Regions from separate parts of the Halioglobus sp. HI00S01 genome, predicted to be linked through region 4. Evidence: predicted binding sites of a transcription regulator. Region 4 holds the regulator's gene; each other region holds the start of a gene.
The links. The regulator sigma-54, encoded in region 4, starts transcription at its own class of promoters, with help from an activator protein. The targets are predictions, from matches to a motif close to TGGCACANNNNTTGCNNT.
Positions count from the first base shown of each region.

Region 1: the regulator sigma-54 is predicted to act here: its motif matches at 3,875-3,892, upstream of A3709_RS16650 (glutamine synthetase beta-grasp domain-containing protein).
Region 2: the regulator sigma-54 is predicted to act here: its motif matches at 5,403-5,420, upstream of A3709_RS19230 (sugar transferase).
Region 3: the regulator sigma-54 is predicted to act here: its motif matches at 4,283-4,300, upstream of A3709_RS21780 (DUF11 domain-containing protein).

Region 1 covers NZ_LWEE01000215.1:150,321-157,645, forward strand. The annotation lists gene glnL (nitrogen regulation protein NR(II)) at 1-192, opposite strand, end outside; gene A3709_RS16640 (DUF4124 domain-containing protein) at 475-1,002, opposite strand; gene glnA (glutamate--ammonia ligase) at 1,098-2,504, opposite strand; gene A3709_RS16650 (glutamine synthetase beta-grasp domain-containing protein) at 2,783-3,799, opposite strand; gene A3709_RS16655 (PP2C family serine/threonine-protein phosphatase) at 4,026-4,868, opposite strand; gene A3709_RS16660 (serine/threonine-protein kinase) at 4,873-5,820, opposite strand; gene thiI (tRNA uracil 4-sulfurtransferase ThiI) at 6,070-7,325, shown strand, end outside.
Region 2 covers NZ_LWEE01000265.1:408,662-416,138, forward strand. The annotation lists gene alaS (alanine--tRNA ligase) at 1-2,097, shown strand, start outside; gene A3709_RS19210 (aspartate kinase) at 2,309-3,550, shown strand; gene csrA (carbon storage regulator CsrA) at 3,735-3,932, shown strand; tRNA gene A3709_RS19220 (tRNA-Ser) at 4,057-4,147, shown strand; gene A3709_RS19225 (hypothetical protein) at 4,400-4,612, opposite strand; gene A3709_RS19230 (sugar transferase) at 4,671-5,363, opposite strand; gene A3709_RS19235 (DUF6492 family protein) at 5,690-6,580, shown strand; gene A3709_RS19240 (glycosyltransferase) at 6,577-7,477, shown strand, end outside.
Region 3 covers NZ_LWEE01000387.1:170,985-178,461, reverse strand. The annotation lists gene A3709_RS21795 (hypothetical protein) at 162-671, opposite strand; gene A3709_RS21790 (DUF3429 domain-containing protein) at 1,243-1,665, opposite strand; gene A3709_RS21785 (acyl-CoA dehydrogenase family protein) at 1,666-2,847, opposite strand; gene A3709_RS21780 (DUF11 domain-containing protein) at 2,976-4,103, opposite strand; gene A3709_RS21775 (sulfotransferase family 2 domain-containing protein) at 4,443-5,258, shown strand; gene A3709_RS21770 (hypothetical protein) at 5,255-6,184, shown strand; gene A3709_RS21765 (acyltransferase family protein) at 6,190-7,477, shown strand, end outside.
Region 4 covers NZ_LWEE01000015.1:272,072-279,548, forward strand. The annotation lists gene A3709_RS04295 (SIS domain-containing protein) at 1-73, shown strand, start outside; gene A3709_RS04300 (HAD family hydrolase) at 73-591, shown strand; gene lptC (LPS export ABC transporter periplasmic protein LptC) at 591-1,148, shown strand; gene lptA (lipopolysaccharide transport periplasmic protein LptA) at 1,132-1,692, shown strand; gene lptB (LPS export ABC transporter ATP-binding protein) at 1,670-2,395, shown strand; gene A3709_RS04320 (RNA polymerase factor sigma-54) at 2,553-4,043, shown strand; gene hpf (ribosome hibernation-promoting factor, HPF/YfiA family) at 4,177-4,464, shown strand; gene ptsN (PTS IIA-like nitrogen regulatory protein PtsN) at 4,473-4,925, shown strand; gene rapZ (RNase adapter RapZ) at 4,930-5,784, shown strand; gene A3709_RS04340 (HPr family phosphocarrier protein) at 5,786-6,055, shown strand; gene mgtE (magnesium transporter) at 6,148-7,477, shown strand, end outside.

The DNA.
Region 1 (7,325 bases), on a different contig from region 4:
CACCCGCTCCAGGGCTTCGACGAGCGCCCCGGCGTTGGCCACCAACTTGGCGACGGGCTGTCCGAGCGCTCGGCCCTCCGATGACTCAAGCAAGTCCTGGCATGAGCTGTTGAGCGAGACCACCTTCAGCTCGCCATCGAGGGCGATAATTGAGGTGCTGAGGTTGTCCAGTATGTCCCGCGTAATCTGCATTTGCTGTCCTGAAGCGGCACGTCCGTGTTGTTGCCGACTGTATTCGATATACCGAAAGCAAAAATAGCGCCACTTTGGCCCTTAAGCAGTAATTTATTGCTCGGATGCATGAAATTAGTGCATCGCAGGTATGTGACCGCTCACTCTCGGCGGATTTTCAGTGGTTTTGGGTTTACGCAGTGATCAAACGGTGTCGGTGGGGGTGGGGCTTAATGACTGCGAGCACCAATATGGTGCACGCTTTGATGGGGTATGTCCACTTCAGGGCGAAGGAAGCATCGATCAGTTTATGGATGGGCGCATGACATAGACACGCAAGGGCTCGGAGGTGGACAGCGTCTCGCCGTCGGGGCTGACTACGGTGACTTCCAGATCGTGGGCGCCGCGGAATGTATTGGTGAGATCCCAGAAACCGGCAGCCTGTGGCTCGCCCTGTGGCTCGCCGTCCATGAGTAGTTGCATGGCCTGGCCTTTACTCAGTGCTGGGCTGACCGTGGCACTGACACTGAAATTCCCAGGCCCCATGGGTATCGTGGTTTCCTGTTCTGGTGCGGTGATTCTCGCCACGGGTACTGCCGATTCATCAGCTCCGGTATCAGCGGCGGTGGCAGAGGTGCCGTAAGCCGGAATATCGGGTGGCGGGGCAGTGCTGTTGGTCTGCTGCAATTGCACCTGCTCGGTGTTGGAATCCGGCGGCGGGGTGTCGGTAAAGCTGACGTTGCCGTTCTCGTCGACGGTTTTATAGATTTGCGACCAGGCCTGGGCAGACGCCAGTGCCAGAATCATGAGCGTAAGGGCGGATCTCTTCACAGGGTTACCCCGCGGGTGATTGCGATCTATTAACCCTAGCAGAAAGGTAAAAAAAAGGCCCACGAAAGCGGGCCTTTTCAGTGCTTGTCGGGTACTTACACGGAGTAGTACATCTCGAATTCCACCGGGTGGGTGGTCATGTCGAGCTTCTCGATCTCCTCAGACTTGAGCGCGATGTAGCCGTCGATCATGTCGTCAGTGAACACGCCGCCGGCGGTCAGGAATTCACGGTCGGCATCCAGTGCTTCCAGAGCCTGGTTCAGGCTGGAGGCCACAGTGGGGATGGCCAGTGCCTCTTCGGCAGGCAGGTCATACAAATCCTTGTCGGCGGCATCACCGGGGTGAATCTTGTTCTGGATGCCGTCGATACCAGCCATCAACATGGCGGCAAACGCCAGGTAGGGGTTGCCAGTGGGGTCGGGGAAGCGCACTTCAATGCGCTTGCCGCGGGGGCTGGGCTCGTAGGGAATCCGAATCGAGGCAGAGCGGTTGCGGGCCGAGTAGGCCAGCATGACCGGAGCCTCAAAGCCCGGTACCAGGCGCTTGTAGGAGTTGGTTGAGGCGTTGGTGAAGGCGTTCAGCGCCCGGGCGTGTTTGATGATGCCGCCGATGTAGTACAGGGCGGTGTCTGATAAGCCCGCGTAGCCGTCACCTGCGAAGGTATTCTCGCCGTTCTTGGCGATGGACTGGTGTACATGCATGCCGGAGCCGTTATCGCCTACCAGGGGCTTGGGCATGAACGTGGCGGTTTTGCCGTAGGCGTGAGCCACATTGTGCACGCAGTACTTGAGGATCTGGGTGTCGTCGGCTTTGTTGACCAGGGTGTTGAAGCGAATGCCGATCTCACATTGGCCGGCAGTGCCCACTTCGTGGTGATGCACTTCGACTTCAAGGCCCATTTGCTCCATGGCGCCGCACATGGCTGCGCGGATGTCGTGCAGTGAGTCGACGGGCGGTACCGGGAAATAGCCGCCTTTCACACCGGGGCGATGGCCAATGTTGCCGTCGTCGTAGTGTTCGGCAGAAGACCAGGCGGCCTCTTCGGAAGAGATCGCGTAGTGGGCGCCGGACATATCGACCTTCCACTTCACATCGTCAAATACGAAGAACTCGGGCTCATTGCCGAAGAACGCGGTGTCACCGATGCCGGTGGACTTGAGGAATTCCTCGGCGCGCTTGGCCACGGAGCGGGGGTCGCGCTCATAGCCCTGCATGGTAGAGGGCTCAACGATGTCACAGCGGACAATCAGGGTCACGTCGTCGGTGAAAGGGTCGAGCACCGACGCATCGTCGTCAGGCATCAGAATCATGTCGGACTCGTTAATGCCTTTCCAGCCGGAGATCGACGAGCCGTCGAACATTTTGCCGCCTTCGAAGAAATCTTCGTCGACTTCAGTGGCGGGGATGGTGACGTGCTGTTCTTTGCCGCGGGTATCAGTGAAGCGCAGGTCGATCCAGCGTACTTCGTTGTCTCGGATCAGGTTCAGAGTGTTCTCTGACATCGGTTTTCCTCCATGGGATTGTCGGCTAGCCATTGACGGTCTGCCTTAGAAGAGCTGCAGCAAGCGAATTTTGGCGGCAACTAATTGAAACTAAAGAGTTGTATGGCTTAGGGCATGATACTGCCCGCGAGCGGCACTATTGTGGACGGACGTGTTATCGCCTCTCTGGGATGCGATGTCAAGTTAGCGTGGTGGGTGCGTCGGGGAGGAAATATCGGTAAGAGGGGTGAAAAAATCAGGCCCGGCGAGTGCCGGGCCCGATTGAAGGTGGCGTGCGATTAAGCTTCCGCTTCCTTGCAGGTCTTAACGATGGCAGCGGCCACCTTGTAGGGATCCGCGTTAGACGCAGGTCGACGGTCTTCCAGGCGACCTTTCCAACCGTCTTCTACAGTACCCACAGGGATACGGATAGACGCGCCGCGGTCGGATACGCCGTAGCTGAACTCGTCGATAGACTGGGTTTCGTGCTTACCGGTCAGGCGCTGGTGGTTGTCGGCACCGTAAACGCTGATGTGGCGCTCGATGTTCTTGCCGAACTCGTCACAGATCTTGTTGAACACAGCTTCGTCGCCGCTCTCACGCATGGCAGCGTTGGAGAAGTTGGCATGCATGCCGGAACCGTTCCAGTCAGTGTCGCCCAGGGGCTTTGGATGCCACTCGATAGCGTAGCCGTATTTTTCGGCGGTGCGCTCGAGCAGGTAGCGGCCCAGCCAGATTTCGTCGCCGGCACGCTTGGCGCCCTTGGCGAAGATCTGGAATTCCCACTGGCCAGCGGCTACTTCAGCGTTGATGCCTTCAACGTTCAGGCCGGCTTCCAGGCACAGGTCCAGGTGCTCTTCGATGATGGCGCGACCAAAAGCGTTTTTGCCGCCCACGGAGCAGTAGTAGGGGCCCTGAGGGTCAGGGAAACCGCCGGCGGGGAAGCCGGGGGGGCGGTTGGTTTCGGTGTCCCACAGGAAGTATTCCTGCTCGAAGCCGAACCAGTACTCGTCGTCGTCATCTGCTTCATCAATGGTGGCGCGGCCGTTGGATACGTGGGCAGAGCCATCAGCGTTCAGTACTTCGGTCATAACCAGGAAGGAGTTGTTGCGATCCGGATCGGGGATGATGGCAACCGGCTTCAGCAGGCAATCGGAGTCGCTGCCGTCGGCCTGTTCAGTGGAGCTGCCGTCGAAAGACCACATGGGGCATTCTTCCAAGGTGCCACCAAAGTTTTCGCGAACCATGGTCTTGCTGCGCAGGCTCTGAGTGGGGGTGTAGCCATCGAGCCAAATGTATTCCAACTTACTTTTCATCTTGCGTATCTCTTGTACTAAGGATTGATCTTTGAAGAGCGCCTTAGCGGCTGCTCGACTCTAGCAGCCCCTGAGAAAGCAAATTCCATTCCAACTTTTGTCGGCCTGCACCAATCGGAAGAAATGCCCCTAAAAAGAGCGGCTTACGATGGGTGTTGCTTCTTTGTGGGGAAGAGGCAGGGCAGTTCTATGGCATATGCGCACCGCTTAAGTGCATTAAGGACCGCTATTGCACCATTTTAGTGCGTTGGTCTGATTCAGAGGCTTGCGCGTCAATGACAATCACCGTGATATTGTCGGGCCCGCCGCCTGCCAGGGCCAGGTCGACAAGGGAGATACAGGCCGCCTCCGGCGACCCTTGGCCCAGCTGACCGCCCAGTTGTTCGGCATCGATGGGGTTGTACAGACCGTCGCTACATAGCAAATAGCGATCCCCTGGTTCGACCGCGGTGAAGAGCATATCCAGTGACAGCGTTTTGTGGGCGCCAACGGTGCGGGTCAGCACGTGGGCAGACTTGTCGGTGGCCAGTTCTTCCTCGGTGAGTTCGCCGCGGCTGAATTTTTCCTGGGCCAGGCTGTGATCGCACGTCAATTGTTCAAGTTCGTTATTGCGCAGGCGATAGGCTCTGCTGTCACCTGCCCACAGGAAAAAGCAGTGATTGCCATGAGCGAGCATTGCCGCCACCGTGGTACCGGGGCGGTGCTGGCGGAAGGCGGTGCGGCACTTTTCGTGGGCAGATTGCAGGCGTGTTTCCAAATCCTGGAGATTGGCAAGTGCGGCGTGCTGGTGTGGGAAAGCACGTAGTTCTGCGACTACCTTGCTGCTGGCATAGTCGCCGCGGCTCTGCCCGCCGATGCCGTCGGCTACGACCCACAGGCGCTGCTCCGGCGAATCGAGAAAGGCGTCCTCGTTCACCGGGCGGACGCGGCCAATATCCGTGTGGCTGGCACTCTCCCAGCGCAGAGAGGCTGCGGCTGCTCCCCCGGCTCTGGCTTTGGCTTCCTCGAGGTCGGCGAGTTGGGCAATGTCTTGTAATTGGGTATCGGTCACGTCAGAGGCAATCCGCAAGCGTTCAATCCTTGAGCCAATCGTCGCGCAGCACCCTGACCATTCGGTCGGCGGATTCGGGGCGATCATTGGGGTCTTTTTGCAGGCATTGCATGGCCAGCTCGGCGAGCACGTCGGGGATGGGGTGCTTACAGACACTGCGCGGGTCGGGGGGAATATCGTCGCGAATCTGGTCCAGGAGCTTGTGGACGACATCGCCCTGAAAAGGCGTTGTGCCCGTCAAGGTTTCGTACAGCAGGGCGCCAAGACTGTATACGTCGGAGCTGAAGCCAATGCCCGGGTCGCGCGCTATTTGTTCCGGTGACATATACATCACGGTACCCTGGAGTTTGCCTTCGCCGGTCATGCCGGGGTCGCCTTCAGCCTCCTCGTTATCCTGGTCATCGGCCCGGAGCGCGCCCTGGTGCCAGACCTTGGCCAGCCCCCAGTCGAGCAATAGCACTTCGCCGTAGGGCCCGATAAGAATATTGTCGGGCTTGATATCGCGGTGCAGAACGCCCATGGAATGGGCGTAACCCAGTGCCTGTGCTACCTGAACGAGTACATCCATCAGCTGAGTGAGGTCGTAGCGTTCGCGGTACTCCAGCACCTCGCGCAGGGTATACCCGTGAACGAGCTTCATGGTGAAGTAGAGGTTGCCCCGGTTGTCTCGACCCAGTTCGTAAGTCGGCATCGTATTGGGGTGCTGCAGGGCGGCGGATATTCGCGCCTCACGCAGTAGACGTTTATTCTCGATGGGATCGTCGATGAACTCCGGCCGCAGGGTCTTGTAGCAGACGGTGCGCCGCAGGTGCAGGTCGCGACAGGACTTGATCAGCGACTTACCGCCCTTGGCAATAGTCGAGAAATAGGCGTAGCGGGTCTTGGGGTTGAGTGTGGTCGGCAGAGGAGCATCCATCTCCTCCGCATAAAGCGCGTGCTCAGCATTCCTCTGCTGCTGAAATTCAGGCATTAGTCACTCCGTGTAACAGCGTGTTTTACTCTGGCCGGTTCATGGCTTTCGCAGTATACCCATATCCCGGCGGATCAAGCATCGCGATCACGAGGAATTTAGCCCGGTTCCGACTGTGCAAAAAATCGGCAATTGTTGGCGTTTACACTGGCTGCAGCGGGTACCCTTTGGCGCTATAATCGCCGCGCCTTTTGCTCGCCCCATAGGGGTTGGCCCGACCCAGCAGTGCCATATGGCCATACCGATCCCATGAAATTCGTCGTCAAATTCTTCTCTGAAATTACGATCAAGAGCAGGCCCGTGCGCAAGCGCCTGGTGGCCAAGCTTCATTACAATCTGAATGCGGTCGTGCGCGAATATGATCCGGATGTGGTTATCAAGCACGACTGGGACAAGCTGCAGGTTCACACCGAGCTACAGGACCCCCAGCAGATTGCGGCAATGGTCGGTGCCATGCGCAATGTAGCAGGCATCTCCTACATTCTCGAAGTGGCTGAATTCCCCTTGCCGGAGCTCGATAACATCGTCGAGTACGTGCTGCCCATTTATGCAGGCCGGCTGAAAGGCAAAAACTTTGCCGTGCGCTGCAAACGCAATGGCGACCACCCCTTCAAATCCGTGGAGGTAGAGCGCAAGGTCGGTGGGGCGCTTTTGGCCCGCACCGAGGCCGCGGGGGTGAAGCTCAAACAGCCTGAGGTGCCGGTTGAGCTTGAGATCAGCCGCAAGACCTTATTTGTGATTAAAGAGCGGCATCGTGGGCTTGGCGGCTTCCCGGTGGGCAGTACCGACCCGGTGATCTCACTGATTTCCGGTGGCTTTGACTCCCCCGTGGCGACCTACCTGACCATGAAGCGCGGCATGCGCAGTCATTTCCTGTTCTTTAACCTGGGTGGGCGCGATCACGAGATCGGCGTGAAGGAAGTGGCCCTGTACCTGTGGCAGAAGTTCGGGTGCAACCAGCGCGTGTTGTTCATCAGTGTGCCCTTTGAAGAGGTGGTTGCAGAACTGTTGACCCGTGTCGAAGACAGCCAGATGGGCGTGATTCTCAAACGCATGATGCTGCGTGTGGCTAACCAGATTGCCGAAGAGCTGGAAATTGATGCGCTGGTGACAGGTGAGGCTGTGGCACAGGTGAGCAGCCAGACCCTGCGCAACTTGTCGGTGATCGACGAGGTGAGTGAGCGCCTGGTCCTGCGACCGCTGGTGGCTACGGACAAGGGAGATATTGTGCGCACGGCGAATGACATTGGCACCGGCGAGTTCGCTGCCAGTATGCCGGAGTACTGTGGCGTTATTTCGGTGAATCCGACCACGCGTGCACGCCTGGAGCGGGTTCGCGCGGAAGAGGAGTGCTTCGACATGTCGATTCTCGAGCGGGCGGTGACGAATGCCAGCCGCACGCGCATCGATCGGCTCGCCGAGGAAGAACTGGAGCGCACCGAGGTTGAGGTGTTGTCCGTACCGTTGGCTGAAAGCGTCATCATCGATATTCGCCACCCGGACGA
Region 2 (7,477 bases), on a different contig from region 4:
CCCTGCTCGGAAATCTTCTATGACCACGGTGAAGATGTGCCGGGTGGCCCTCCGGGTTCACCTGACGACGACCTGGATCGCTATATTGAGATCTGGAACCTGGTGTTCATGCAGTTCAATCGCGATGCTAGCGGCGAGATGCATCCGCTGCCTGCGCCTTCGGTGGATACCGGTATGGGGCTGGAGCGTATTGCGGCGGTGATGCAGCAAGTCCACAGCAACTATGAGATCGACCTTTTTCAGGCCCTGATCGGCGCCGCAGCCAAGCTGCTCAATGTGCAGGACCTCGAGGAAAAGTCACTGCGCGTAATTGCCGACCATATCCGCTCATGCGCATTCCTGATTGCCGACGGCGTGCTGCCGGGCAACGAAGGCAGGGGCTATGTGCTGCGTCGGATTATTCGCCGCGCGGTTCGTCACGGCAACAAACTTGGCGCTACAGAACCGTTCTTCCACAAGCTGGTGACCACTCTCGCTGAACAAATGGGTGGCGCTTATCCTGAATTGGTGAAGTTGCAGGGCCAGATCGAGAAAGCCCTGCTGACCGAGGAAGAGCAATTTGCCAAAACCCTCGACAATGGCATGCAGATACTCGAGGAGGCCCTTGCTGGACTGGAGGGTAAGGAAATCCCGGGCGACGTGGTATTCAAACTCTACGACACCTACGGATTCCCGGTTGACCTGACCAATGATATTGCCCGCGAGCGCGATCTCGGCCTGGATATGGCAGGTTATGACGCCGCCATGGCCGCACAACGGGCGCGTTCCCAGGAAGGCGGCAGCTTCAAGGTGGATTACAACGACGTCCTCAAACTCGAGGGCCAGACGGAGTTTACCGGCTACGAGTGCACCGAGGGCGAGGGCACGGTGACCGCGCTGCTCAAAGACGGTGCCGAAGTCGACAGCCTGGGCACAGATGACGAAGGTGTGGTCGTGCTCTCCAGTACCCCTTTTTACGGTGAGTCGGGGGGCCAGGTGGGCGATACCGGGTTCCTGAGTGCCCAGGGTGTGAAACTGGAAGTTACCGATACGACCAAGGCCTCAGACCAACACCTGCACCATGTGAAAGTGCTGGCCGGTTCCGTGAGCAAAGGCGATACGCTGCAAGCCGAGATTGATAACGGTCTGCGCCAGCGCACCCGTTTGAACCATTCTGCGACGCATTTGTTGCACGCTGCCCTGCGCAAGGTGCTGGGTGACCACGTGCAGCAGAAGGGCTCTTTGGTGGACTCGGAGCGGCTGCGCTTTGATTTCTCCCACTTTGAAGGCGTTACCGCCGACGAACTCAAGCAGATCGAGACGTTGGTGAACGACCAGATTCGCGCCAATACCGAGGTATCTACTCGCCTAATGTCCATGGACGAGGCGGTTGAGGCCGGTGCAATGGCGTTGTTTGGGGAGAAATACGGCGATGAAGTCCGTGTGCTTGCTATGGGTGAAGACAACTTCTCGGTAGAACTGTGTGGCGGTACCCACGCGGCCCGCACTGGCGATATTGGCCTGATGCGGCTTACCGCCGAATCAGGTGTTGCCGCGGGCGTGCGTCGTATTGAGGGGGTAACAGGTGTGGGTGCAATGGCTTATATCGATGCTGCCGAAGCACGCCTGGACGCGGTATGTGATGTCGTGAAGGGAACCACCGACAATGTCGCCGAAAAGGTGGCGGGCCTGCGCGCGGATAACCGCGAGTTGGAGAAAGAAATCGCCCGTCTGAAGCAGAAGCTCGCAACCGGTGCCGGTACCGACCTGACGGCGGGTGCCGTAGACGTGCAGGGTATCAAAGTGCTGGCGGCGAATGTCGATGGCGCTGATGCTAAATCACTGCGCGACACCCTCGATCAGGTAAAGAACAAAATGGGCTCTGGTGTCATCCTGCTAGCAGCCGTAAATGACGGTAAAGTGGCGCTGGCTGCCGGTGTGACCAAGGACCTGACCGACAAGGTGAAAGCCGGCGACCTGATGCGCGAATTTGCCGGTCGCCTCGGCGGTAAAGGCGGCGGTCGTCCCGATATGGCCCAGGGCGGCGGTACCGATGCCGCGGCGTTGCCCGGAGCGCTGGAAGCGGTCCCTGCGTGGGTTGAGTCCCAACTTTCCTGAGGCAGATTCCAGCCCGAATATCGCCCGGCCCGACGTTTTGTCGGCCGGGCGCTAACGCTCCCTGTGGCCCGTTGGTCATAGCCCCAACAAACTCCTATTATTCTCCTCTCCGGATCGGTTTAATTCTTCACCAATCTGGTGTTTAATAGCGCCCCTTTTATCTGGCCAAAATCGGTCGAAATGCCCGGTGTGTGGGCCTTTGCGAGCAGTAATGAGCTTAATCGTACAGAAGTTTGGCGGTACTTCCGTGGGAAGTATCGAGCGTATTGAACAGGTCGCTGACAAGGTGCAGAAATTTCGCGCCGATGGCCACAGCGTGGTCGTGGTGGTATCTGCGATGTCCGGCGAGACCAATCGCCTGATCGGCCTGGCCCAGGAAATCCAGGATCGCCCCGTACCGCGGGAGATGGATGTGCTGGTGTCCACCGGCGAGCAGGTGACCACGGCGCTGCTCTCCATGGCGTTAGACAAGCGCGGCGTCAAGGCCAAGAGCTACAACGGCAGCCAGGTACGCATTCTCACCGACGACGCCCATACCAAGGCCCGTATCCGCGAGATTGACGACGCGCGCCTGCACGCTGATCTGGACGATGGCTTCGTTATAGTTGTGGCGGGATTCCAGGGCGTGGACGAGCTGGGCAATATCACCACCCTCGGCCGCGGCGGTTCAGATACCACGGCAGTGGCGCTGGCCGCAGCCCTCAAAGCCGACGAGTGCCAGATCTATACCGACGTTGATGGCGTATATACCACCGACCCTCGTGTGGTGGATGGGGCCCGCCGTCTGGACAAAATTACGTTCGAAGAAATGTTGGAAATGGCCAGCATGGGCTCCAAGGTGCTGCAGATTCGCGCTGTGGAATTCGCCGGAAAATACAATGTACCCCTGCGGGTATTGCACAGTTTCCAGGAAGGTCCTGGAACGTTGATCACACTTGAGGAAGATGACGAGATGGAAACGCCTACAATTGCCGGTATTGCCTTTAACCGCGACGAGGCCAAGCTCACTATTCTGGGTGTGCCTGATATGCCTGGCGTTGCTCACCGCATTCTCGGTCCGATTGGCGAGGCCAACATCGAGGTGGACGTGATTGTCCAGAACGTTGCGGAAGACGGTACCACCGACTTTACCTTCACCGTGGGCCGCAATGATCTGCCCCGGGCGGAAGAGGTGCTCACGGCGGTTGCCAACGAGATTAAGGCTCGCGAGGTTCGTGCTGATAGTAAGATCGCAAAGGTATCCGTGGTAGGTGTGGGCATGCGTTCACACGCCGGTGTGGCAAGCCAGATGTTTGCGGCGTTAGCCGAGGTTGGTATCAATATCCAGATGATCACGACGTCTGAGATTAAGATCTCCGTGATTATCGAAGAGAAGTTTCTCGAACTGGCGGTGCGCGCACTGCACTCCTCGTTCGGGCTGGACGGGGAACCAAAGGATGAAACTGTGGCCTAAGGCACAGTGCTGTCGCCTTTTAATGTAGGCATATGAAACAAGGTTTTTTGTACTGGTAAAGAATTAGCGGCAAACTACACTTACACACACTCGAACTAAATCGCAGGGATCCGATCCGCGTCGGGAATGCGAACTGCCACATAACAGGCCTAAGCCCATGGCAGCTAAGAGACTGGAGAAATATATGCTGATACTCACCCGAAGAGTAGGCGAGTCACTGATGGTAGGGGACGAAATTACCGTCACCGTGCTCGGCGTTAAAGGCAATCAGGTGCGTATAGGCGTTAACGCGCCCCGCGAAGTTGCCGTTCACCGCGAAGAAATCTACGCGCGCATCCAGGACGATGAAAAACGTCACAATAGTGCCAACAGTAGCGAATAATTCGTACCTCAAAGGCTCTCTATAGCTTTGATTTTCCAATAGTTGTGGTATGATGCCGCGCCTGTGTCAAACAGTCAGTCCGACATAGAGAAAAACGTTTTCAGTTCTATCTGAACGTACCCCCGGAGAGCTGGCCGAGTGGCTGAAGGCGCACCCCTGCTAAGGGTGTATAGGCTTATCCCCTATCGAGGGTTCGAATCCCTCGCTCTCCGCCATCTAAACAAAAAGGGCACCCCATCGGGGTGCCCTTTTTGTTTAGACGCCGAAGGCGCCCCGCAGGGGTCGGAGCTCGCCAAATCGCGCTCTGATCAATCCCTCGCTCAGTAGCTCTCTGCAAACTCCGTTGGGTGCCCTTTTTTGTTTAGCATAAACCCAAAACGGGACCCAGAGGGTCGCGTTTGTTGTTTTACTGCGTGAGTGGCTGGTTGAGGCCGCCATGTGCCTTTGTTCACATCACCCCCTTGCCCTCAGGCGATTGCGTTAACGTAGTCGTACTTTGCGACCGAGATGTTCAGTACATCGCTGATCCTCTGTTTGGATGTACCCATGTGGCGCAGCTGTTTAAAGGTGGAGACATTCAGGTTCAGCGGTGTCTCCGGTGAGATTGGAATCGGAAACAGCAGGGCCCGATCGAATACATTCTGGGGGCGGAGGTCGGTGGTCGGGCGTTCGATATTCATGGTCATCATCGATTCGGGTTTGTTGTTACAGAGAGTTTGGTGTGCAGGTAAAGCGTGTTTAGTAAGCGCCGCGTGCAGTCAGGACAGCAGGCACGGTGCGAAACAGAATTTCCAGGTCCAGCAGCACAGACCGCTGCTTGGCGTAGTCGATGTCCAGGGCAACCTGGCGATCGAAGGGCAGGTCGGAACGGCCGGAGATCTGCCACAGGCAGGTGATGCCGGGCTTAACCTGCAGGCGGCCACATTCGTAAGGGGTGTACTGGGCGACTTCGCTGGGAATGGCTGGGCGGGGGCCTACCAGTGACATATCACCGCGCAGTACGTTCCACAGCTGGGGCAGCTCATCGATAGAGGCCTTGCGGATAAAACGGCCGATGCGGGTAATACGCGGGTCACGCTTCATCTTGAACAGTACGCCGGCCTTCATTTCGTTCTGTGCTTCCAGTTCGGCTTTGCGCTGCTCGGCATCGATGTACATGGAGCGCAGCTTCCAGCAGCGAAACTCGCGCTTGCCTTCACCCACGCGTACCTGGGAGAAGAACGCGGGGCCGGCAGAGTCGAGGCGAATCCACAGGGCCACCAGTGCAATCACAGGAGCGAGGACCAGCAGGGCGCAGGCAGCGCCGACGATATCGATCGCGCGTTTGCACACCAGGTAGCCAGTCTCGTTGCGCTCAGGGCGTCGGGTAACGATAGAATCGATGGCGCTAGTGCCAACTAGGGTGGTGTTGATGATAGTGAACCGGGCCATGGTGTATCTCCTGAGCATTTCGCGCGTTGTAGGACACCAATCGCAAGGCCTATGCCAATCCTTTAAGGCTCTGATTTATATATATAAAGTGTGTTTTTTGGGTGGTTTTGGTGGGGTGCGCGGGCGGGGTGCTAGCGCTCTGAATTGCAGATTGCGACGTGATTTGGGAAGGACGGCGCCGTTGAAGCAGTAAATCTGTGGGGTCGCCGCTGAAATTGCTGAAGTCGATGATATGACTGCCGAAAAAATTATATCGCCACTCGCCAGGTAGTGGCACGACAAGTGCATTCACTTCGCCACAGTAGCAATCCGCGGGAGCATCTTGCATGTCACGCCACAACGAAATTCTGGAGATTGTTACCTGCTCATATCGTCCGGACCTCGAGCGGTGCAATCGGCTGTGTGCCAGTATCGACGAATTCGTCGATCCTACTATCGTGCACACGCTGCTCGTGTCTCGCCGAGATCGCGAAGCATTTACGAGCCTGGAAAACCATCGCCGTAGGGTGTTGGCGGTAGAGGCGGTTGTGCCGGGTCGCTATCGACAGTTGCCGTTTAGTGAAAAGCTTTGGATAGACGCCTGGGGTTGGCCGTTGCGCGGTTGGGTCATGCAGCAGTTGGTTAAACTCAGTGTCAGTGAAGCGGTGGGCGCCGAGCTAATCGTCTTCGCGGATTCTGACCTGCAGTTTATTCGACCGCTGGCCAAAGAGCGCATCTTCAGCGGCGGAAAGCTGCGCTTACATAGAGTCCCATGCGCAATGAACGAAGGCCGCCCCTTGCGCTGGCACGCGCGCGCAGCTGAGCTGCTTGGTGAGTCACGTGAATATTTTGGCAGCGATTATGTGGGGCAGCTCATCACCTGGCGCAGAAGCAATCTGGTGGCCCTGCACGCACATATTGAGTCGGTAACCGGTCGCCCCTGGCACACTGTGTTTGCGCGAAGTCTCGATATCTCTGAATACATTCTTTACGGCAGCTTCGCGGAGCACGTACTGGGATTGGAGACCGCAGGTCATTTCCCTGAAGCGACGGATCTATGCCACTGCTGCTGGTTTGACCACCAGGCGCAGGGGCTGCTGAATGGCACGATTGAGGTTGCCCCGGAAGCATTGGCACTGCACGTGCAGTCCAATCTTAAGTTAACGCCGGAGCATGAGCGCGCGGTCTTTGCGTCGGCGCTGAGGCACGGTGTCAGCCGTCAGGAGGAATGGGCATGAAGCGCTTGTTGTTTGTTTCTCCGGAGCTGCCCTATCCCATGCAGAGTGGCGGCAAGGTTAAATCGATGAAGCTACTGCACGCGCTGTCCAAGCGCTACCGAGTCACCTTCGCTTCACCGCTTAAAGGCGAGGATGCGAGCCATGTTGACGAATTCCACGCGGCCTCGCCCTGTGTCGAGCACGTGCATGTGCCTGTCGATGTCCCACGCAGCGCGATCAATCTATTGATCAGTTATTTACAGGGCATACCGCTGAATGTACGGCGCACAATGGACAGCGTACTGCGCAATAGAATTGCCGATGTGGCCGATGATTTTGATGTAATTTTCCTCGACCACTACGAAGTCTATCCCTACCTGCCGCAGGGCTACGGCGGGCTGGTTGTTTACCATGCGCACAACGCCTATTTTAAGATCTGGGAGCGCTACGCCAGCCTGCCTGGCAATCCGGTTATGCGGGTCGCCTCCTATCTGGAAGCTATTCGGGTGAGGCGCTGTGAAGCCAGTGTGGCCCGCCAGGCCGATCTCGTGTTCGCCGCCCCGAATGATGCCCGCGAGCTCGTCGATGCAGGTGTATCCGGCAATTGTATCCGTCCAACTTTCCACCTCGGCGACGATAGCCATCTGCAGCGCAATGAACTTTGCTTTGAACGCACGCACAAGAAACTGATGTACGTTGGGCTGCTCAGCTGGGAGCCCAATGTGCAGGGATTATTGTGGTTTATTGAACATGTCTGGCCGCGCCTGGAGACCTGTCATCCCGACCTGGTCTTCGATGTTGTCGGCATGAACCCTGATCCACGTCTGGTCGATGCGGCTGCGGCGCACGCGGGCATAACCTTGACTGGGTTTGTTGCCGACCTGGAGGACATCTATCGCGATAGCCGTGTGTCTGTAG
Region 3 (7,477 bases), on a different contig from region 4:
GACCGGTGAGTAGGACTGTATAGAAAGAGGAACCTTGCGATACTCACCTGACTCAACGGCGGGCAATTCTAGGGGAAGCATTGGGGGGATGCAATAGGTTTAACTCCCTTGTGGGCACAAAAAAGTGCCACCGAAGTGACCCTTGAGCACACTCTAGGGAACTAGCGCTGAGTGAGCCTGCGGCGAACCAGCGCCAAGACTCCGAGAACCATCAAACCCAAGGCGCCCAGCGGCATCACTGGCACACGCCTGGGCGGCTCAACCGGTCCGCTTGCGGCGGTGATATCCAGGTTGATATTGTCAAACCCGGTGTTCCAGGGAAAGCTCTCTTCCCTGTGCCCGAGCCTTAGTCGCAGAGTATTCCCAGCCTGAGAATTCAGGAAAGCGGCAAGGGCGGCAGGGTCAGGGTAGGCATTGGCGACCAATGCAGTGGGCAAACCGACCGGGCTCCCATCAGTTGGGGCAAAAAGACCAAATAAGACCGTGCCCGAAAAAACATTATCCGCAGGCGAGAGAATATCGATACGCATTCCATTATTGCTGCCGCCAGGATTATTAACAAATGTCGTGAAGGCATCCGAGTTTATTGGCACACTATTGCTTGCGTAGTAGTCAAAATTGAAACTTGCCGAATCAACACCTTCTGCAGGCACGACAAAATCCTGGTACACAACCCTGGAGGCCTCCGCCGCACTTGATCCGTCGTTTACCAGCTGATCAAAACCACTTGGGTCCTCAATAATCCAGATGACTGCAGTGTCAGCCCCGTCGCCACTATTCTGTGTTGTCCAGCTGGCCAGGCCACTGGAGAAATCCCCATTGACGAGCACCGGGACAGCCCCTGCTTCGATGTGCGTCACCAACAGAAATATGGATGCCGACAACAGTGATAATCTTTTCAATTAAAATCTCCATAACTATGTATTGGTGAACCCACCCCTAAATAATAACCACTATCGACGAGACGTGTAACCACCCCTCGCGAATGCGAGCCCCCGCCCGTGTGCGGGGCCTGCTAATGTGGGCCAGCATTGCCCAGGCAGTCAAACTGCTATATCCGTGAAAACCAGCCCAACCTGACAACGCCGAGGGGGATGCTATAGGTTTGGCCATCATCAGAGCACAAAAAAGGATCATGCCAGTGGTATGGAGATATTGGTGGCTGGTTTCACGTCCGCGCCCTTAAAAGCGCGGTGATCTCACACCCTCTCAGGCCACGCTCTACAGCCAAAAAACAGGATGTTAAGACACCGCCAGAGCAGCGACACCGTGGGCAGGCAGAACACCCAGTGTTAACCGGGTCCGCAGGCGTATATACCAGTCACGCGAATCACGCCCGCTGCGCTCATACATGAGCACTAGAACTTGCCCTAACGCGAGCATCGATATAGATACCAACGGGGACCCCACCAAGGCCGCAACGACGGCAAATAGAACAGCGGCGTTACTCAGCACAAGCCTGAGACGCTTGGAGTCCGGACCAACCTGAACCGCATACCCCCAAAGCGTACCGCCAAGAAACGCCAAAATCGCCACTGCATAGACAATGAAGAGCTCGATTGCCCAGTCAGCGCCTGGCAGCCCTGTCAACGCCCATCCGGCGCTGCCATAGAACGGTATCAGCCCCGCATAACCAAGCGAGGCCATCAGCGATCGTGTGGACATTCAGATGAACAGATCCTGGTTGTCGGCCCCCAGCAGCACGCCCCCCAGATTCCGGGCAAATCCCGTCGGGTTATTAGCCACATGGGCACGGGCGGTGTGGATATCGAGGAAACGCTGCTGGATCTCACTGCCTGCGAACACCGAGCTGCCGCCGGCTGACGAGAATAGGCTATCCACAACATCCATGGACTTCTCGATCACCAGCGACGCCTGATAGCGATATCGAGCCCGATCCTCAATGGCGATGGGGTCGCCCGCGCGGAGACTGGCCATCATGGCATCGAAGTTGCGATATAGAACGCACTCCATTTCATCCAGCGAATTCTCGGCGGCGGCCATGCGCTCCGCCACCGAAGTATCTCCCGCCAGCTTGGTGACATCGCCACTGGCTTTGCTGAGCACGAGTTCGCGATAGAGTTGCAAGGCATCCCTGGCGGCCCCGATCGCCGGTGTAGAAACCACACGGATAAACGTCTGCGCCCAGGGCAGGCGGTAAAGGCTCGGGCTGCCCTCATCCACACCAGGGTTGTTACCGGTAAAACCGTCCATTTGCTTGTGGGTGCGGTACTCCGGCACAAAAACATTGTCGACTTCAATGTCGTTGGATCCGGTGCCCTGCAGGCCCATGGAATTCCACGTATCGTGGATGGTGTAGTCCGACCGGGGCAACAAGAACGTCCGGTACCCCTCTTCGGGCACAATGGCACCCAACAGTACCCAGGTACAGTGATCGCAACCGGAACTCCAGCCCCAGCGCCCGCTCAAAAGGAACCCACCTTCCACCACTTCCACCTTGCCCAGGGGGGCGTAGGAAGAAGACACCCGGGTGTTGATGTCATCCCCCCAGACCTCTTGCTGAGCCCGCGGGTCCATTAACGCCAGCTGGAACGCGTGCACGGCAATGATGCCGCTGGCCCAGGCGGTCGACATACAGGCGGACGCAATCGCTGCCTGCAACTTAAAAAAGTGCTGGGGATCCAGTTGATACCCGCTGTAGGCTTCGGGCTGCAGTGCCAGGAAAAAACCCGCCTGCTGGAGCTCAGCAATAGTTTCATCCGGCACCCGCCGCAGAGCCCTGGCCTGATCGGCACGCGCGCGGATATTAGGTAGCAGCGCCTCTACACGCTCGGTCAGCTCGCGCGCCAGGGCATCTTGTCTTTCCAGTTCTTGTGCAGCAGTCATGTCCATTCCTCCGTTTTATGGTTATTACGGAGATACAGAAGCCACGGATTTAGCCCAAACGAGGTAAATATGAGTCGCCGGGGTAGATCACTGCGCTCCGCCGCATCAGAAATCCGAACACGATACGACTATGGCCACTTTGCCAAGCCAAACAGCCCCAGACGGATAACACCCACCCAGACCATCAATACGGCAAGGATGACTAAGTCCCAGCCTGAAAATAAGGGAACCTCAGTCACCTCACCCGGTGGAGAGGTATCGGGAGGCCCGGGTCCCATCTCTTGCGCCTGGGCAATACCCCCATTACCTGTGTTATCAATGTTGTTGCTGGTGTCCGGGTCAAATGTCAGGGAGGAGCCGGCACCTGCGGCGTTATCAAAGGCCCCCGCTGCGTCAATTCTGGCGCTAAGCGTGATAATTTCAGACGCGCCACCGGCCAATGAGGCCAGTTTGCAGGGCAGTGCGGCGCAATTGGCGCTGGAAACAGTCAGAATCGTCAGGTTGGTCGGTACATCATCTACGAGCACATCCACTGATGGATCAGGCCCCGCATTACTAACGGCGACCGTGTACTGAATGACATCACCCGCGACAAAGGGTCCCGCGCTACCCAGCGTTTTTACCACCGCAACATCCGCCTCCGGCACTGGAGGCAGAGGAGCATCGCCCTCGAAATCCCAAGTCGTCGCGTTAAGGCTCACCATATCAAGATAAGCGGTCGTGGCCGCCACAGCACCGCTGGAGGACCCTATGCCCACCGAGAAGAAGTTCACGCGCACATCACCCAATTCCGCCTGCCATTCGGCAAACGTTCTAGAAGCTGGATAGCCGGCCTGGGTGGTGAACCACTGCAACGTCATGCCGTCATAGGTTTGCCAGGAGCCGTCTCCCGGGTGCGAAGGCTGAGGAAACAATGTGCCGAAGGCCGTGGGGGACCAGTATTCCACCTTTGGCACCGGCACATTACTGCTGTTCGTCGCCGCGTCCCAGTTGATCTTGGTGATATCATGGAGCGTGAGGATAGGTATGCGCTTGGCATTGACGATTTGCCCGTCACTGCCATCGAGTATCAATTCCAGCGAACCATTACCCCCGGTGCCGTGGGGATTGTTCGTACTCAGGGAGCCCGTGCCCGTATTACCCGAGCCCGGAAACCATCCTCCTGGACTGCCTGGCTCAACGGTCACCAGTTGAGCAAGTGCCTGCGGCGATAGTAACACCAGCAGAGAAATAGCGATCACCTGTCGTACGTCCATACAAGCATGCCCCAAGGGGTACCAAGTCTTGGGCGATCATACCGATGACTATCTTCCCCAATTTACCGAGAAACGCCTAAAAACGTTGCGATATCGTGCTAATAGCATAAGGCGATATGCTACGACCTCAACGTCATACAGCCGCAGTCCGCAATGCACTGACTCCGACAGCGATAGTGAGATCATGAATCATGCCAGGCAGCGGGAGGGCATTGTGGATACTCAAGGAGTTGACGCGAGAACATTCCACAAGCCAAAGGACTTAACACCTTTCGCAGGCATTGCCTTCCCACTGCAAATTGATTATTTTTTCCAAAAAAGAATACGCATGGGGCAGGGATGATTCCTCTAGCGAGCGCGGAATACCGCTACACTTATTACTTCAATGCCAAAAGCGCGAGCAGTAGCTATCGTAGTTTGTTCGTGGATTTACATCGCCAGGAGCTGCCCGAACCTCAGCGGGAGACGCTCAATATTCATAATGCCTTCCAGCACTTCAATCCCGTGCTGCGCGGCACCGGCTGCGACCGTTTCAGCTACACGATTGTCCGCCATCCCTACCCGAGACTGGTCAGCGCTTATCTGGATAAATGCGTTGATATCAACACCCCCCAAGCGCAGCGTTTTCAGATTCAGGATCACGTCCAGTGGATTTATCGGCCAATCTTCGCCGCGCTGGGCCGTGACCCCGACTGGGAGAAGGGTTTCAGTTTTCTGGAATTCCTCCACTACCTCGAACAGGCGTTCGAGCAGCGTCGCCCCCTGGACATTCACTTTGACAGCCAGTGGAACAGCAGAACCAAGATCGACACCTACTATCGCATCGAAGACCCCGTCGACAGCCTCCTGGATATCTTTCGGGCGGGCTTTGGCGACGCCTACGAATCGCTGGCCCTGGAAGATCGCGTCATCGACACCGCCAGCAACAAGCTGAATCGCAGCTTCAGCGGCGAATACCAGACGCAGTACCAGGGGGCCAAACTGGCGGGCTGCGATTTCGCCGAGCTCAACGCTCTGATCGAACAAGGCCAGCGGTTCAGTTACGAAGATTTCATGACCGACGAATCCATGCGTTTGCTCAGCGCTATTTATGCCGAGGAGATGAAGGCATATCATTACTCACCTGAACTGGACTGCCCCATCGCCCCTGAATGACCGCTGCCCCGCGCTTTAAACACTGCTACCTGCATATTGGCCTGGATAAAACAGGCACCACCAACGCCCAGGAGGCCTTCGCTGCCAAGGCGGATGCGCTGGAGCGACAGTGCAATCTGCACTTCCCCTGCACCTTCACCGGCCGCAAGAAGTTCAGCGGCAACCATTCACCCTACCTGCGTCCACTTTTCTGCGAATTTCCCCGGGCAAGGCGGCGGCTTTCCGGCATGGGGCTGCACACTGAAGCCGATATCGAACGCTATAATCGAGCCACCCTCGCCGATCTGCAGCAAGGCTTCGCGGCGACCCATGCCGACAGCGTTTTGTTTTCCGCGGAAGTCATCACCCACTTCCAGCCAGAGGACCTAACCGGCCTGGCACAATGGGCAACGCAACTGGCTGAAAAGGTAACCGTCATCGCCTGCGTACGCCACCCGGAACATGCCTTGTCCAGTGAGATACAGCAACGGTTGCGCATTGGCGCCAAGCTTCAGAACCTGTATCGCAATCCGCCCCATCATCAGTTGCGCGACAAGTTTACGGCCCTGGAAGCAATATTTGGAGCAGGCGCAGTGCGCGCTTACAGCTTTCATCGAGCACTGGAGCACCCCGCCGGCCTGGCAACCGCGCTACTGGCGGAACTGGGCATCGATTCCGGATTACTGTTCGATGTGGCAGCACCCGCCAACAGCAGCATGAGCGCACAGGCCGCGCAGCAGCTTGATAGCTACAATCGGGAAAAACCCGCCTTTATTGAGGGCGTGGCCAACCCCCAGCGCTCCGCACAACGGGTGAGAGCGCTGGCCGCCCTGCCCGGCGAACCATTCCGGGCGCCACCCGACGTCATACAGCGGGTAGCGGAACTGTCCAGCGCTGACATAAATTGGATGGAAGAACACTTCAACATCGACTTACGCTACCGTTAGCCTGGATGAACCAAAGCATCGACAACTACCGCCCGGACATCGACGGCCTGCGAGCCTTCTCGATTATTGCCGTGCTGATTTACCACGCCTTCCCCACCTGGCTGCCGGGCGGTTTCGTCGGCGTGGACGTGTTCTTCGTAATCTCGGGTTATCTCATTACCCGCATTATCCTCGGGGAAATCGCGGATTCAGGATTCAGCCTGGCCGGATTTTATCGCCGCCGCGTGCAGCGCATCTTCCCGCCCCTGATTCCCGTACTGATCTTCTGCCTGGCACTGGGATACTTCGCACTGCTGCCCGCAGAATACGCGCAACTGGGGAAGCACACCGCAGCTGCCTCAACATTTGTACCCAATCTGGTGTTCTGGGCAGAGGCGGGCTATTTCGACGTCGACAGCAAGCTCAAGCCGCTCCTGCATCTGTGGTCGCTAGGTGTCGAAGAGCAGTTTTACCTCGCCTGGCCTCTTATCCTGCTGGCAGGCGCTCGTCTGGGGATGAATACCGGCCTGCTAATCGCCATCTTGCTGGCAACGTCCTTTTCCTTGGGTATCACCGGGGACAGCGACCGCGCCGCCAGCTTCTTCCTGCCCCACTACCGCGCCTGGGAATTACTGGTAGGGGCCCTGCTGGCCTGGCAGCAAATGCGCGGTCACGCCAGAGAACTGGGGATCGCCGCAGCGGCGCCGGGTCTGCTGCTACTACTTGCGGCGGTGAGCCTGATTTCGGCACAACGCACCTTTCCCGGCTGGTGGGCCTGGCTGCCCACCGCAGGCGCCGCCTTGGTGATTGCCTCAGGCGCCCACAACGCCTGCAACCGTTGGCTCGGCCATCGTGCGCTGGTATTCGTCGGCAAAATCAGCTTCCCGCTATACCTCTGGCATTGGCCGTTACTCAGCTTTGCCAGAATTATGGAGGATGGGGAGCCTTCACCCATACTGCGCAGCGCAGCCGTACTACTCGCTGTTGCGCTGGCCTGGGCCAGCTATCGCTGGGTGGAAACGCCGCTGCGATATCGCCCCGGGGAGCTCACGCCCTGGGCGATTAGTGCAAGCCTGCTGGCAGTGGGCGCTGTAGGCCTGGTCATATTCAAAAACGGCGGCTTGCCCGATCGCACAGCGCCGCAAAATGAGATCGCCGCCCAGTTCTACTGGCAGGAACTGGGTCTGCAAGTACGCGATGATTGCTCCACAACATTCGGGACTGCCGGGCGCTGTCTGCGCGACGGCAAACCCTCCACCATCGTCGTGCTCGGCGACAGCCACAGCACCAATACCTTCTTCGCGCTGGCCCATC
Region 4 (7,477 bases):
TACCGACTACAACAGCCGGGAGATTCGCGGTGTCCTCCATCTCATGCACCTTCTGCATGCGGGAATAGCCTAATGATCCACACAGAAATCGCGCAATCACTCAAGCTGCTCGCCCTGGATGTCGATGGGGTACTCACCGATGGCTGCATTTACTACGGCAACAATGGCGAAGAACTGAAGAGCTTCAATATCAAGGATGGCCTGGGTATAAAACTGTTGCAGCGCGGCGGGGTGGATGTCGTCATTATCACTGGCCGCCAGTCTGAGATCGTCGCCAGACGCGCGCGCGAGCTCGGCATTACCGACGTCATACAGGGCCGCGAAGACAAACTGGTCGCCCTCCAGGCACTGTGTGATTCACGCGGTATCGAGCTTCGCGAATGCGCTTACATGGGCGACGATCTGCCCGACCTGGCCGCTGTCAGGGCCGCCGGCCTTGGCCTGACCGTCAGCGACGGTGCCACCGCGCTGCACGACGCCGCAGACTGGGTCAGTGAGGCCGCTGGCGGGCGCGGTGCAGTCCGCGAAGCCGGCGAGTGGATCCTGCACATGCGCGGCTCACTGGATACGCTACTGGCCGAGTTCAACTAATGCCAAGACCCACCCTGCAAATCCTGCTGGCGCTGACCATCCTGCTCGCAGCCACCTACTACTGGAACCCAAGGACCGCCAGTACCGCGGATGTGGCGACCAGTGAGCGTCACGAGGCACTGCCGCTCACCTACATTGAGGGCGTTCGAACCTGGGCATTCGATGAACAGGGCTACCTCAGCGATATTCTCGAGGCCGAGCGGGTCGACCGGTTTCGCGAGGGCAACTACTCGATGATCATGAACCCCAAATTTTACTCCCTCAGTGCCGATGGCAAGACCTGGTCTGCCAGTGCCACTCGCGGCCGCTGGGAGCACAAACATGAGCGCCTCCTGTTACGCAAAAATGTGGTACTGTCCCACGACCAGACCGGCACTCGCATGAACACGCACCTTATGGATATTTTCCTGGACACCCAAATCGCCGAGAGCAATCGGCAGGTGACGATTACCCAGGGGAAAAACCAGACGGTTGCCGATGGCATGGTCGCCAACCTGGAGAATGAAACAATTAGCCTGAAACCCAATGTGGAGAGCATTTATGTTCCGTCGCCATGAGCGACCTGCCCCGCTGGCAGCGTGTTTACTGATTGTCGCGAGCCTGGTCTCTACCACCGCCGCGATCGCCCTGCCGGACGACCGTAATCAGCCGATTCTGATTGAGGCGGACGAAGCTGTGCGCGACGAGAAACAGGGGTTCACCCTTTACCAGGGCAATGTGACCATGGACCAGGGCAGCCTGCACATCAAGGCGGAGCGCATCACCGTTTATCATGATGCGGAAAAAGCTGACCGTATCCTCGCCGAGGGCTCCCCGGCACACATGCAGCAGCAACCGGAACCCGACAAGGGTCTGATCAAAGCCCGTGCCAACGTGATCGAGTATCACAAGAGTGAAGATCGGGTGCAGCTGCGCGATAACGCCAGCATCGAGCAGGAAGGTTCGACCGTGACCGGCGACAGCATCGATTACTTTATCACCGAACAATTGGTAAGGGCGGACTCCGACAAAAACCGTGAAGACAGCCGCGTACAGGTCGTGATCGAAGCGGCCGCGGTACAAAAGGAAAAGGAAGCCAGTGGCAACACTGATCGCAAGTAATCTGGCCAAGGCGTATAAGGGTCGCGAGGTTGTACAGGACGTTTCCATCCAACTGGAGAGCGGCCAGGTGGTGGGCTTATTGGGCCCCAATGGCGCCGGCAAAACGACCTGCTTCTACATGATCATTGGAATCGTCAAGGCCGATCGGGGCAGCATTGAGCTCAACCGCAACGACATTACCCCACTCTCAATGCACGAGCGGGCCCGCCACGGCATCGGTTATCTGCCCCAGGAAGCGTCCATTTTCCGCAAGCTCACCGTCACCGACAACATTATGTCAATCCTGGAAACCCGGCCGGACCTCAACCGGGCCCAGCGCCGGGAGCGCTGCGACCAGCTGCTCGAGGAGTTTAATGTCCAGCATTTACGGGACAGCCTCGGGCAGGCCTTGTCCGGCGGCGAGCGGCGACGCATTGAAATCGCCAGAGCCCTGGCCACCGAGCCCGACTTCATCCTGCTTGATGAACCCTTCGCCGGCGTCGATCCGATTTCTGTGAATGACATCAAGCACATTATTACGCATCTGCGTGACCGCGGTATCGGCGTACTGATTACCGACCACAACGTCAGGGATACCCTCGATATCTGCGAAAAGGCCTTTATTGTCGGCGAGGGGCATATTATCGCCTCTGGCACCGCCAATGATGTGCTGTCCAACCAGCGCGTTCGCGACATCTATCTGGGCGAACAATTCTCGCTATAGCCCTTGTCCCTTTTGGGGGCACATGTCAACAAGCAAATTTCGCGCCACAACCTTGCCACCCCCGTCAGCGGGAAGCTACACTTCTTCTCGATGTATAGCACGGTGCACCTCTCGAAGTGCACCTCTCGAAGTGCACCTGAGGGCGCAAAATCCACTCATGAAACAATCGCTGCAGTTAAAGCTGGGCCAGCAGCTGACCATGACCCCCCAATTGCAACAGGCAATACGCCTGCTGCAGCTGTCGACCGTGGATTTACAACAGGAGATTCAACAGGCGCTGGATAACAACCCCCTGCTGGAAGCCGGCGAAGACGAGCCGGGGCCGGTAGACAGCCCCCCTGACACCGATAGCACCCCCAGCCACGACGGCCCCCTCGAAAACCTGGAGCAAACCGCTACCGCAGGGGAAAACACTCCCCAGGATACCGCTTCGGCGACCCTGCCGGACGACCTGCCCGTAGACACCCAGTGGGAGGACCTACTGCCCTCCGGCTCAGCCCCGCCACCCCCTCCCGAGGACGTTCCCGGCAGCGACTTTGAAACCCGCGGCGGTGCGCGCCAGTCGCTGCAGGAGCATCTGCTATGGCAGCTTGGCCTGAGCCGGCTATCGGACACCGACCGAGTGATAGCGCTTGCGATCATCGATGCCACGGACGACAACGGGCGACTGATGTTAAGTGTTGAAGACATCCATCAGTCGCTGCAGGGGCATGAACTGGAGATCGATGAGGACGAGGTTGTCGCAGTGCTGCATATGCTGCAGCAGTTCGAGCCTGCCGGGGTTTGCACGCGCGACCTGCAGGAGTGTCTTCTGGTGCAGCTACAGCAGCTACCGGCTGACACCCCCTACCTTGAACAAGCCCGGCAAATACTGAATCGCCATCTCGGTCAACTCGCCAGCGGCGATTTCAGCCAGATCATGCGCCGCACACGACTGAAGGAAGAGCAACTGAAAGACGTGTTGGGGCTGATTCAGACCCTGGACCCCAACCCCGGGGAAACCTTCGCTCCGAGCGAAGTCGAATACGTTGTTCCGGATGTATTCGTGAGCAAGAAAGACGGCCGCTGGCTGGTGGAACTCAACCCGGACATCGCCCCGCGACTGCGTATCAACGCGGAGTATGCCAGCCTCATCAAGCGCGCCGATAACAGTGCAGACAACACTTATCTCAAGGACAACCTGCAGGAAGCGCGCTGGTTTTTGAAGAGCCTGCAGAGTCGCAACGAAACTCTGATGAAAGTTGCCACGAAAATTGTCGAACATCAGCGCAATTTTCTGGAATATGGCGAAGAAGCCATGAAGCCACTGGTGCTGCACGATATCGCCGAGGCAGTGGAAATGCACGAGTCAACAATATCCCGGGTCACCACCCAGAAGTACATGCACACACCTCGCGGCATTTTCGAATTGAAGTACTTCTTCTCCAGTCATGTGGCCACGACGGCCGGGGGAGAATGCTCCTCCACCGCTATTCGCGCCCTTATCAAAAAACTGGTCGCGGCTGAGAATCCGCGCAAACCACTGAGTGATAATAAGATCACCCAGCTGCTGGAGGAACAGGGGATTAAAGTCGCCAGGCGCACCATCGCCAAGTATCGCGACACCCTGCTGATTCCTCCGTCGAACGAACGCAAGAGGTTGGTCTAGATGACGGCGGGCTACCTGCGGGAAAAAGTTACGCGCCGGCCATGGCTTGGTCTAGACTTTACTTCAGAGGATTAAATCCGGTACTGCCGGTTCCGGGCCACCGCCTGGATTCATCAGAAGAAGGAGCAAGTGTATGCAACTGAATGTCAGCGGACACCACGTAGAGGTCACCTCAGCCCTGCGGGAGTATGTCGAGAGTAAATTTGAACGACTGCAGCGACATTTTGATCAGATCACCAACACCCAGGTCACGCTGATCGTGGAGAAAATGGTTCAGAAAGCAGAAGCCAACGTACACATATCAGGGGCTGACATTTTCGCCCATGCGGAGTCCGAGGACATGTATGCCGCGATTGACGCCCTAGCGGACAAGCTTGACCGCCAGCTTATTAAACACAAGGAAAAAACCAGAGGACACTAAACCCAGCCATGCAACAACCGCTGGATAATCTCCTGACTCCGGAGCGCACTGCCTGCCAGGCGCCCGGAGTCAGCAAAAAGAGACTTTTCGAAACCATTGCCCGCATTATCAGCGAGGACCAACTCTCACTCAGTTACGACGAAATTTTCGCCCAGTTCATCGCCCGCGAAAAGCTGGGAAGCACCGGTCTCGGTGCCGGCATTGCCATTCCCCATAGCCGCATTGACAACTGCACCCAGCCACTGGGTACGCTGATCACGCTCGCTGAGCCCATTGACTACGACGCACCGGACGGCCGTCAGGTCGATCTGGTCTTCGCGTTACTGGTGCCCAGTGAAGCGCACCAGCAGCATCTGGATACGCTGGCGCATATCGCCCGCAAATTCAGCGACGCCGAGTTCTGTCAGCGCCTGCGCCAGGCCCACAACACCGCGGCCCTTTACGATCTGGCCACAGGATAGCGCAATGCAGCTTATTATCATCAGTGGCCGGTCGGGCTCGGGCAAAAGTACTGCCCTGCATCAGCTCGAAGATGAAGGCTACTACTGTATTGATAATCTGCCCTGCTCCCTACTCCCTGCGCTGGTAGAGGAAACCCGCGGCGACCACTTTACCCATTTTCGCGGCACCGCCGTGTGTATCGACGCTCGCAATGCGTGGAAGGATCTCGCCAACTTCAGCGCTATTCTGGAATCGCTGCCCGCCTCGGTAAGCACCGAGATTCTGTTTCTCGACGCCCAGGAAGCCACCCTCATCAAACGCTTCAGTGAGACCCGGCGCAAGCACCCGCTGACCTCTGAGGCCCTGGCACTGCCCGAGGCTATCGAGCGCGAATGGCAACTGCTGGAGTCTATTTCCAGCGCCGCATCACTGGTGCTGGATACCAGCCAGATGACCATTTACGAACTGCGCGATGCGATCAAACAACGGCTGCTGGGCGCAGCCAGCGGCAGCATGTCAGTACTCGTACAATCCTTCGGCTTTAAACGCGGCGTCCCCGCTGATGCCGATCTGGTTTTTGATGTGCGCATGCTACCCAACCCGCACTGGGTAAAGGAATTGCGACTCATGACCGGGCTCGACCCACAAGTGCGTGAATTCCTCGAAGCCCAGTCGCTCACGGATGAACTGTTCAACGACATCAGGACCTACCTGGACAATTGGTTGCCGCGCTACCAGGACAGCAACCGCAGCTACATGACAATTGCGCTGGGTTGTACCGGCGGTCAACATCGTTCAGTATATTTGGCTGACCGCCTGTTCCGGCACTATCAGGAGCAGTTTCCAGCCATACACTTACGCCACAGGGAATTGCAGTAAGGTGATAGAAACCCAGGTGACCATCATCAACAAGCTCGGCCTGCACGCCAGGGCGGCAGCAAAGCTTGTGGGCTGCACATCGGCATTCTCGAGCTCCATTGAAGCAGGCAGCGACGGCAATATGGTCGACGCCAAAAGCATCATGTCTGTCATGATGCTCGCTGCAGGCAAGGGCACGGTGCTGGATTTACGCATCGACGGCCGCGATGAGCAGCAGGCGCTGGAAGCCATTACCGCGCTTATCGCCAATCGTTTTGACGAAGCCGAATAACGCCGCGTAACTAATCCCGTTGTTGAATACGGCGCTTTGCCGGATAATTTCCCGGCTACCGCGCAGTCGCGGACCACATAGGGAGTGCGGGCATGCCCCATAACTTGGCCAAATCACAGGCTACCCTCGACAGGTTGACCCTGGCGCTCGACAGCGGCGCCATGGTTGACGTGCGGCGTATGCTGAACGGCCTCCTCCCCGCCGACATCGCCCATTTACTGGAATCCTCTCCGCCAAAGTTCCGCCACATTCTCTGGAAAATGGTCGACGTCGAGGTCGAAGGTGAAGTGCTCGGTGAGCTGTCGGATGACTTGCAGGCGCACTTCCTGTCTCGCATGGACGCCGCTGAGGTTGCCACCATTACCGAGGGCCTGGAAGACGACGATATCGCCGACATTCTCCAGCAGCTGCCGGACCGGGTAACCCGCGAAGTCCTCACTGCCATGGACCATCAGGACCGTGCTCGCCTCGAGCAGGTAATGCACTACCCCGACGATATCGCCGGCGGCCTGATGAACACGGACACCATTACCATTCGTGCCCGCCTGACGCTCGACGTTGTGCTGCGCTACCTGCGTCGCCACGATGAGATCCCGGAGATGACCGACAACCTCATCGTAGTCAACCGCACCGATCAGTATATCGGCCTGCTGCCCCTGCGGACGCTGTTGGTTTCTGACCCCTCGGCCACTGTGCGCGAAATGATGGTCACCGACATCGACCCTATCCCCGTCGACACGCCCGACGATGAGGTTGCCCGCCTGTTTGAGCGCAATGACTGGGTGTCCGCGCCGGTGGTCGACGAGAGCGGCAAACTGCTCGGCCGGATTACCATTGACGACGTGGTTGACGTGATCCGGGAAGACGCCGACCACTCCTTCATGTCCATGGCTGGTCTGGATGAAGAAGAAGACACCTTTGCGCCCCTGGCAAAGGCAGCGCCACGACGCGCAGTGTGGCTGGGCATCAACCTTGTCACCGCCTTTATCGCCGCTTCCACGATCAACATGTTTCAAGGCACCATCGAGAAGGTCGTTGCCCTGGCGGTGCTCATGCCCATTGTGGCCTCTATGGGGGGCATCGCCGGCACCCAGACCCTGACGGTGCTCATTCGCGGTATTGCGATCGGTCAGGTGGGGAAGAACAACCAGAACTGGCTATTGGTGCGCGAACTTGGTATCGGGCTGATTAATGGCCTGCTGTGGGCGGCCGTGGTGGCAGTTGCCGCCTCACTCTGGTTTGATGACTGGGATATCGGCATTATCATCGCCGCTGCCATGGTGATTAACCTGATTACCGCGGCCTTTACCGGCGCAGCCCTCCCTCTGTTATTATCGCGCCTGAATATCGACCCCGCCCTCGCCGGCGGTGTCATTCTCACCACCGTGACCGATGTAGTGGGCTTTGTCTCTTTCCTCGGCC